DNA from 2 places in the Bradyrhizobium sp. CCBAU 51745 genome. Region 2 is predicted to be linked to the other one. Evidence: riboswitches for the same ligand, from Rfam matches in the RefSeq annotation. Region 2 holds a riboswitch; the other holds the start of a gene.
The links. Region 2 has a riboswitch for cobalamin ahead of XH98_RS27650 (TonB-dependent receptor). Riboswitches for the same ligand answer to the same signal wherever they lie in the genome.
Positions count from the first base shown of each region.

Region 1: it holds a riboswitch for cobalamin, as region 2 does, so the genes downstream of both, metE (5-methyltetrahydropteroyltriglutamate--homocysteine S-methyltransferase) here and XH98_RS27650 (TonB-dependent receptor) in region 2, are expected to answer to the same signal.

Region 1 covers NZ_LBJP01000093.1:65,286-70,282, forward strand. The annotation lists gene XH98_RS36685 (nodulate formation efficiency C protein) at 1,205-2,029, opposite strand; cobalamin riboswitch at 2,763-2,965, shown strand; gene metE (5-methyltetrahydropteroyltriglutamate--homocysteine S-methyltransferase) at 3,066-4,997, shown strand, end outside.
Region 2 covers NZ_LBJP01000086.1:201,881-206,877, reverse strand. The annotation lists gene cobT (nicotinate-nucleotide--dimethylbenzimidazole phosphoribosyltransferase) at 1-1,030, shown strand, start outside; gene XH98_RS27655 (histidine phosphatase family protein) at 1,023-1,595, opposite strand; cobalamin riboswitch at 1,669-1,872, shown strand; gene XH98_RS27650 (TonB-dependent receptor) at 1,988-4,345, shown strand; gene XH98_RS27645 (PepSY domain-containing protein) at 4,356-4,997, shown strand, end outside.

The DNA of each region.
Region 1 (4,997 bases), on a different contig from region 2:
AACCTCAACGCTCGCCGCGCAAATGAACTTTTCTTGTTTGAGCAAATCGGACAAGTCCGGTGCGTTTTGCGCCCGACCAGATGATCGCTGATAGCAATCGCATTGGGGCTTTTGGCTCCTCCGCCCTGGACCATATTGGTTAAGCGCTACCTCCCAAACGATTGCACAAGGACTGAATGGGTATTGACTGAAGCCGCGACGGGCGGTCGCTCTTCGGTAGGGACGTTCCCCGCGATCTCAACGTGCGTACCCATGAGCGCTGGCATTCGCGTCCGGTTGCTCGAGAAGTTGTAACACCTGCGATATTGAGCCGCGGCTTTGCCGTAGACGCGCCGGAAAAGGGGAGGCGGCCCACGTGTTCGGACAATAGCGAGCATCCTGATGCAATTCAGTGCGAGGCTTCAGTCTACAATAGGCGTTGCGCATCACCGCGCGCGGGGCGGATAGCTTCGGTGCGGTTGCCGACTCAAGCTACGCATCATTCTTAAGCACCTGGCTGCATGATTGGAATGACATGCTCGCGGCCGTTCGGGAAGTACCGGTCTCGTCTTCCGCACTTGAAGTAGGTGCCCGACTCAGAGCCGGATTCGCAATAAGAGGCGGTGTCAGCTGGAGCAAAGCTAAAGACGCGCTTTCCTATGTTTCGAATCCGGATCTATGCGTGCAGACGAATGAGTGCGAGGAAAGCTAAGGGCCGAGCCAGTCTGGTCCTCGACGTTCTCGCGTACGGCCCCGGAGCTTCCTGCTCTGCGCACTCGGAAACGTGCAGGCGCTCAGCGGGTATGCCGGGGTCGCTACCGCTGCCCCGTTCGCGGTAACTTCCTCGTCGCTTTCGTCGCAGAACTGCGACCTTGGTGCAGCCTCGAGCCGATATGCTCACGCTGTTACGTATGCTACTCAGTCACGCGATGCGCGGCGCACGCGCCGAATCGGCCTCGTGCTGGAGGCATCTCGACGGGTCCAGCGAATAATGCGTGATAGCTGGTTCCCTCGCAAATCGGTCGCGAGCCAGTATGCGCCGCTGAGCTCGACAACCGGCGGTAAAAACCAAACGTGCTGCCGACCCTTGCGCACGACGGGTCGATCCGCTGCAGCCGGACAGTTGTGGAGCCGTAAACAACGGAGCGGGTCTGTCTTGTAGCAGGGCCCGACGCGCCCAGCCATGGACGGGCTGCGCCGCTATGTTGCGCTGCTTGACAATTTGCTAAGGCCTTCGCTCTCCTAAGTCTTCCTCTTCGTTTGGCTCGGTGCGTTGGAACCAGGAGCCAGGAGGAAATTTGGCGATGCGCTTGGCAAAGGAGGATTGTGGCTCCCAATCATGTCCTTCAGTCTTCTCGAAAGAGATGACCCCATTGTATGTAAAATAACGTGGTCCTTGGATACTACAGTTCACCACGAGCAGAACGCGCCACATATCGCCTTTCTCGGTCGGCTTGTCATTCCGCTTCGGTAGGTAGTCCACTCCGACAGGATCGATGATAGTGCAGCGGCCGTGCCGCAGAAGATCGCCGAGCCGGCCTTGCGGCGTAGTCACAAAGTTGAAGTTGGTCGGATCATGCAGAAAGCTAAGATTTGCGCCCCGTTCGCCATCTGCGACTTCAGTGGCGATTAGCGAGAGCGCCAGGGCGCGCCAGCCTAACTCCATCGGCTTCGCATACGTTGAGGCGAGTTGAATCGTACCGTCGAGCGCGACTTTCCAAGCGATAACGTACTGTTCGTCTGATTTGTTGTCCCGGTGCCTGGTCCACGGAACGAAAACAAAGTCGTTTTGGCCAAGTTCAACAACGCCCCACATTTGCGGGACGAACTGGGCCACCATCGAAACATTGGAGATGATTTGTTCTATCGTCTCGCCATCTTGCGCTCGCCAAGTTGACTTGAGTCGTTCGACTAGGGGGCTGTCGTTGGCGCGAATATTGTTGCTCTTGGCAGCCGGCCAGGCGAGGCAGATTAGAAATCCGCCCAGGCAAAGCCATGGCACTGGTCTTCCAGACATTCTCTTCATAAGCCTCAGCCTATCGCGTTTCATCGAGACATCTTTCAAAGTGGGCGACCTTGAATTGCTATGAGCGAGCGCAAGAAAAGTCCCGAGATGCGGCGGGCACCCCTCGTTAGCTCTCCCGCGCCAGCAGGCGCTCCCCTCTATGTCACGTGCCGCTGACTTCCCTCGCCAGCGACAGCGTCAATCGGCTGAGCTGGACATGCCCAGCGGGAGGAGACTGGACATGCCGACGGCTTGCATTCTTCGTGCCAGGCAATAGGCGGAAATTTGCACGGATTTTGTGTCCCTCCTTGTCGACTTTCCGACCTGCGCCCGTTTCGATGTTTCCATTCAGTGTATCCGTCGCAGCTGTTGTATCCTTGTGCCGTACCCGATAGTCAGCGCGAGAGGTGAACGCCTCGATGCCAAGTGCCTGATGACAATCGGCAGTGCGTTTGCCGCCATTTAAAACCGTTCGGTTCGCTATCGTTGTCGTCGACGTTCGAGCTACAGGATTGCTAGCGACACAAAGCCGAGTTAACCCCGACTTTGAAGTCTGGCTGGCACGCCAAATCTACCTCTCGCCGCGCATGTTGCTAGATTGCGCCGCGTGCCGTGGCCTATTCGATGTCGACCCCTCAGTCCGAGAAAACAGCTGGCCAACGGAGGTGCGGGGCGAGCCTCTCAAAATCGGAAGCCGCATGCATGCTCATTCGCCTAACAGATGTCGCAGATTCGCTTGGCACACAATCTGAGAGGTTGACGGAAGAGTTCTCCTGCCGATAATCCAAGCCGTCGAGGTTCTCCGGTGCCCATTTGATCCGGAGCTAAGAGGGAAGCCGGTGCGAATGCCGGCGCTGCCCCCGCAACTGTGAGCGGCGAGCCGCTGTCCAACGATGTCACTGAAGCCTCCAAGGCTTCGGGAAGGCCGGACAGCAGCGATGACCAGCAAGCCAGGAGACCTGCCCCGATAAAATATTGGTCCACGGGCGGGGTGTCTCGGTGGTGCGCCAAGCAGTCGTCGCACGCGCGACTCCCCTGCCTGCGTCCGCCATGGCCTTTGTCCCGAACAGAGGTTAAAGCTATGTCTCTTCCCTCTCTTCCAATCGCTACGCTCGGGACGCCGCGCATCGGTCCAAGGCGTGAGCTCAAACTCGCTCTTGAAAGCTACTGGGCCGGAAAGATCAGCGAACAGCAGTTGCACGAGGACGCATCCGGCCTGCGCGCAGCGAACTGGGCTCGTCAGAAATCTCTCGGCGTCACGATCATTCCGTCGAACGACTTCTCGCTATACGATCAGGTGCTCGATACAAGTGTCATGGTCGGCGCCATCCCGGAGATCTACGCCTCGAAAGGAGAATCCGTTTCGCTCAGGACGTACTTCGCCATGGCCCGCGGATCACAATGCGACGATCAGGATGCGAGTTGCGGCCAGAGCCCGCGGGGATCTGGCGCACCCGCGCAGGGAATGACCAAGTGGTTCGACACTAACTACCACTATATGATCCCAGAGTTTTACAGGGAACAAGCGTTCAGATTGTGCAGTCGCAAACCCGTTGAAGAGTACGAGGAAGCAAAGGCTCTAGGCTTTCAGACCCGCCCGGTCCTGATCGGGCCGGTCACATTCCTAAAACTCGGCAGGAGTACCGATAGCGCGTTCCAGACCCTCTCCCTACTGGATGATCTGATACCGGTCTATATCGACGTTCTGCATGAATTGGCCGAACGAGGGGCTGGTTGGGTTCAGCTTGACGAGCCCTGCCTGGCCCTTGATCTGGATGAGGCGGCACGAAAATCGTTGCTACATGCCTATAACCGGTTCGCAAAGGAGGGACCGGACATCAAGATCATGGTTGCCAGTTATTTCGGCCCGCTAGGCGACAATCTGAATACTGCCTTGAGCCTGCCAGTTTCCGGTCTGCACCTTGATCTTGTTCGAGCGCCTGAGCTATTGGATCAAATCATTGCTGACGGCCGAAGAGATCTCGTCATGTCGCTCGGTGTCATCGACGGCCGGAATATATGGCGCTCGAACTTGTCGTCGCTCCGGAAGCGGCTCGATCCAGCGATTGCGAAGCTCGGCAGGCACCGTGTACAGCTCGCTCCATCCTGCTCGCTGCTTCACGTGCCGGTCGATGTTGAACTCGAGACCGGGCTTGCGTCCGACGTCAAGAGCTGGCTCGCTTTCTCGGTTCAGAAGATGCGTGAGCTTGCGATCCTAGGGCGGGCACTCGCAGGCGACGAGAATGTTGGGCTAGCTCTTGCCGATTCGGAACGCGCTGTGACTGCCCGCCGGACTTCGCCGAAGATCCATGATACCAAAGTCGCTGTCCGGATGAGGAGGATCGGCCAGACGATGCGCCGGCGCGCCAGCCCATTTGCCCGTCGTTCCGAAATCCAAAGGAAACGCTTTGGACTTCCAGCTTTTCCTACCACGACGATCGGATCGTTTCCACAGACCACAGAGGTCCGAAATGCTCGTGCAGCGCATGCGCGAGGTGCGATGAGCGACGAACAATACGACAGGTTCCTCAAGGAGGAGATAGCCCGCGCCGTACGCTGGCAGGAGGACATCGGTATTGACGTCCTCGTGCATGGCGAATTCGAGCGTAATGACATGGTGCAGTACTTTAGCGAGCAACTCGCCGGGTTCGCATTTACCAGGAATGGATGGGTACAGTCCTATGGTTCGCGCTGCGTCAGGCCCCCGATCCTGTTTGGGGACGTAGTACGGTCGACGCCGATCACCTTGGAATGGTGGCGCTACGCGCAATCACTAACCAGTAAGCCGATGAAGGCGATGTTGACCGGACCGGTGACGATCCTGAACTGGTCGTTTGTTCGCGATGATATTCCTAGAAGCGAGGTCTGCCGTCAGCTTGCGCTCGCGATCCGCGACGAAGTCCGCGATCTCGAGAATGCCGGTGCGGCCATGATCCAGATCGACGAAGCTGCACTCCGCGAAGGATTGCCATTGCGCCGGTCGGATTGGAAGGCATATCTAGATTGGGCCGGA
Region 2 (4,997 bases):
GAAATGCCCCGAAATCTCCGCCGACCACCGCGAAGCGGCGATCGCGCGGCAGGCACAACTGACAAAGCCGACCGGTGCGCTCGGCCGGCTGGAGCAGCTCGCGATCGAGCTTGCCGGCCTGCAGGCGACCGAACGCCCGCGCGCCGCGCGCGTGCCGATCATCATCTTCGCCGGCGATCACGGCGTCGTCGCGCAGGGCGTGTCGGCCTATCCGCAGGCTGTGACGATCGCGATGATGGCGAATTTTGCGTCCGGAGGTGCCGCGATCTCGGTGCTGGCGCGCGAGCTCGGTTCGACGCTCGAAGTTGTCGATGCCGGCACGCTGGCCGAGGAGGCGATGCCTGATATCATCACGGACAAGCCGCGCCACGGCACGCGCGATTTCAGCGTTGAGCCTGCGCTCACGCCGGCTGAGCTGGCCTTTGCGTTCGAGGCCGGCGAGCGCGCGGTAGCGCGGGCGAAGGCCCATCAGCCTGACCTGCTGATCTTCGGCGAAATGGGCATCGGTAACACCACGGCTTCTGCGGCGATTGCTGCGAGCCTGCTCGGCATCAGCGCCGAGGAGATCGCGGGCAGTGGTACCGGCGTCGATGCGGCCGGCCGTGCGCACAAGGTGGGCGTGATCGAGGCGGCAATCGCGCGCCACGGTGTGGCGAGCGCTTCGCCCGAAAACATCCTGTGCGCCGTCGGCGGCCTCGAGATCGCGGCGATATCAGGCGCGATCATCGCGGCCGCGCAGGCGCGCATTCCCGTGCTGATCGACGGTTTCATCGTTTCGGTCGCGGCACTGGCGGCGGTGCGGCTCAATCCGTCGTGCCAGCCATTCCTGCTGCCGTCGCATCAATCGGCGGAGCAGGGGCATCGGCTGGTGTTGCGTGCGCTGAACGTGCAGCCCTTGATCAGCCTCGATCTCAGGCTCGGCGAAGGTTCTGGCGCCGCGATCGCGCTGCCGCTGGTGCGATCGGCCTGCGCGCTCCACAATGACATGGCGACCTTCGCGCAGGCCAACGTGCCTGACAGGCCTAGCTGACCCGCTGGTTGACCGACCAGACCCGCCAGCCGGTCGCGAGCCGGTCGATCCGGGTCAGCGACAGCGGATCGATCACGAAGCGCAAGGCGGCATCCGGCGTCAGGTCGAGCGCGATGCACAGCGCGGCGCGGATCGTGCCGGAATGCACAATCAGCGCCGCCGGACCCGCGCCGACCCGCGCGAGACCCAGACGGACGCGGGCGACCTGATCTTCAAAGCTTTCACCGCCCGGTGGTCTCTGGTGTGCAGGGGCGTTCCAGAACTGCGCATAGGCCTCGCCACCGCTGCTGGCGAGCTCGTCATGCCGCCGGCCGGTCCAGTCGCCGAAATCCTGCTCGCCAAACTCGCGCACCAGTTCTGGTTCGAGCCCCAGGGCGCGCGCCGTCTCGATCGTGCGCCGCGCAGGGCTCGCATAGCTCGCAGCGTCGCGCGGCAAGCGCGACCGCAGCACCTCCAGTTGCGCGCGATCGGTCAGGTCCGCCGCCGCATCGGCCGCGTGGATCGTCCCTTTGACGCCGTCGACGGGCGCATGTCGGATCAGCCAGAGGAAGGTCGCGCCTTCCATGTCAATCTCCGGGGGAAGTTGGTGGCTGTGGCAATATCGCCGCGTCTTGCACATTGACTCCGTCTTGGTCGTAATCCTAGATGCTGGCGACGGTTTCCCCGAGAGGGGATGAAAAGGGAATGCGGTGCGGGGACGTTGTCCCCAATGCCGTAGCTGCCCCCGCAACTGTAAGCGGTGAATCCTTCGTCTTTAAAGCCACTGGGTCCTCGGTCCCGGGAAGGCGACGAAGCGGTCACGACCCGCGAGCCAGGAGACCTGCCGTCAGCCGTGGTCACACGCGAAGATGTCGGTCGGGGAGTACAGACATCAGGCTTCATCGGAAGGCTTAGTGCCTGATGATGGACCTTGGTTTGCGGTGACGTGCCACTGACGTCACTCCGAGGTCCAGGACCGTGTTTGCCAGCCGTATTGTACGACCACGCCGCATTTTGCTGGCGTCCGCCGCTCTGACATCTTTTGCGTTTGTCGATATGCCCGCCGCTTTGGCGCAGCAGGCCCGCGAGACGCTGCCGGCTGTGGAGGTGTCGCCCCCGCAATCCCGCAAGCAGGCCAAGCCGGCCGCCCGGGACGCGGCAGGCACCCGCCGCGCGACAGCGCGCAAGCCGGCCGCGGCGGAGGTCGCGCCAAGACCGGTCGTGACGAACAATGCGGCGCCGACGCCGCTCAACAGCAATGCGGTTGCCGAAAGCGCCTCGCGCCTCGGCCTGACGGTGCGACAGACACCCGCAACGGTCGAAGTCATCTCCGCCGAGACCATGCGCGAGCAGGGCTACCGCACCGTCTCCGATGTCGCGCAAGGCGCGGTTGGCGTCACCGCCGGCGACAATCCCGCCGAGCCTTCAGCCTTCTCGATGCGCGGCTTCACCAACAGCCAGATCAACACGCTCTACAACGGCATCAAGATCGGCCCGCAGAACATGACCTCGCGGATCATGGACACCGCCAATCTCGAAGCCGTGGAAATCCTCAAAGGCCCGGCCTCGCTGATCTCGGGCGAGGGCGCCGCCGGCGGCGCGATCAATTTCGTTACCAAGCAGCCGCACACTGGGCCGATCCGGAACGAAGCGGACTTCTCCTGGGACTCGTTGAACTCGTTCCGCGCGCATTACGGCTCGGGCGGCAGCACCAATGTGCAGGGGCTGGACTACCGCTTCGATATCAGCCGCTCCACGCTTAACGGCTTTGCCGACGATACCAGCACCAGGACGTTCGATGTGTCTGGCCAGCTCAACTACCGCATCTCGGACAGCCTCAAGGTTTGGGGCGCGATCGAATATCGCGAGGATCGCGGACGGGCCTATTGGGGCACGCCGCTGGTGCCCGTGGCCTTCAGCGGCTCGCACGCGACGGCAGGCATCGTCTCGGGCACTTATATCTCGAACTTCAACGGGACCAATCTCGGCCCTGTTACCATCGACGATCGCACCTTCAACACCAACTACAACGTTCTCGACAACCGCAACGTGGCTCAGGAGGTGTGGCTCCGCGGCGGCTTCGAGCTGGGGCTCGCGCCCGACCTCACCTTGAAGAGTCAGGCCTATGCCTACGGCGCGGAGCGCTCCTGGCTCAACAACGAGGTTGAGGCGTTCAACACAACGACGAATACGGTCGATCGCAGCCGCTTCTATGTCGCGCACAGCCAGCGTCTGGTCGGCAATATCACCGACCTGACGTGGGATGCTGATATCGCGGGCCTCGAAAATCGTCTCGTCACGACCTTTTCGTCGAGCTATCTCGATTTCGTCCGGCCGGGCGCGGCGAATTTCCCCGGCGATTCCGTTGATCTCGTCGATCCCGACCGTGGCTTCTATGGCCTGCTCACGACCAGGCCGCAGACCGCGCGGATCGACAACGAGGCGCTGTCGTTCGAGGACCGGCTGAAGCTGACGCGGACATTCGCTCTGATCGGCGGCCTGCGCGTCGAACATATCGGGCTCGACCGCAACTCGACCGACGTCAACGGGCTGGAGAACGCGGGATTCCCGTTCACGAAATCCTGGGCGCCCGTCACGGGGCGCGTCGGCTACACCTGGGAGGCCATTCCCGGCCTGACCTTCTTCAGCCAGTACGCCACCGGCGCAGATGTCTCGGCCAACAACATCTTCCTGCTCGGGCCGACCCAGCCGCTCGATCTGACCACCGCACGCACCTACGAGACCGGCGTCAAGCACGTGCTCTGGGACAACAGGGCGGAGTGGTCGTTCTCGGCCTACGATATCGAGCGCAAGAACGTCTATGCCGCGGCCGGCGGCCAGACGCTCAACATTGCGGGGCGGCAGGAATCCAAGGGCGTCGAGCTTGCCGGATCGATCCGCCCCATCGCGCCTTTGCGTCTCTGGGGCAACATCGCCTATGTCGATGCGCGTTATGCCGACTATGATTTCACCGGCGGCTCGTTCTCGGGCAATAGGCCACCGAACGTGCCGCGCATCGTCGCCAATGCCGGCGCGTCCTGGCGCTTCTTCACGCCCTGGCCCGTCGAGGTCGGCATCACCGGCCGCCATGTCGGCGATCGCACCAACAGCGACGCCAACGCGGTGACCATGAATGCCTATATCGTCGGCGACGTTTACGCCTTCGTCGACATTCCCAAGACGGTTTTCAATGCCGTCGACCAGGCCCGACTGACCTTTCGCGTGCGCAACTTTACCGACAAGCGCTACGCGATTTGGGGCGACCCGTTCTATCCCGACCAGATCCTGCTTGGTGCGCCCCGGACCTACGAGATCGCCGCCGCGTTCAAATGGTAGGGGGGATCGCATGACCGGCGTGATCATCCTTCTGCACCGCTGGCTCGGCATCGCGTTCTGCCTGATGTTCGCGATGTGGTTCGCAAGCGGCATCGTGATGCACTTCGTTCCGTTTCCCGCGTTGACGGAGGCGGAACGCTTCACCGGTCTGGCGCCGGTGGAGGGGGCATCGATCATTCCGGTTGCCGACGCGGTCGCCGCAAGCGGGATCACGGACGCCACGCGCATTCGCCTGATCCAGCGCAGCGACGGGCCGGTCTATGTCGTGTCGGGACCGTCACGGGTTCGGGCGGTCCATGCGTCAGACGGAGCCGACGCCTCGGTGGAATTTCCCGATGTCGCGCTCGCCATTGCACAGGACCATGCCCGCCGACGCGGGTTCGATGCCGCACACGCTGCGATCATTGCGCGCGCCGATTACGATCAATGGAGTGTGCCGAACGGGTTTGATCGCCACCGGCCGCTGTTTCGCATCGCTCTCGGCGATGGAGCCGGGACGGAAATCTACGTGTCGTCGCGCACCGGCGAGGTGGTGCTGGACACGACCCGCTGGGAGCGTGGATGGAATTGGGTCGGCAGCGTCGTGCACTGGATCTATCCAACGGTTCTCAGGAGCAACTGGGTGCTGTGGGACCAGGTCGTCTCGACGCTG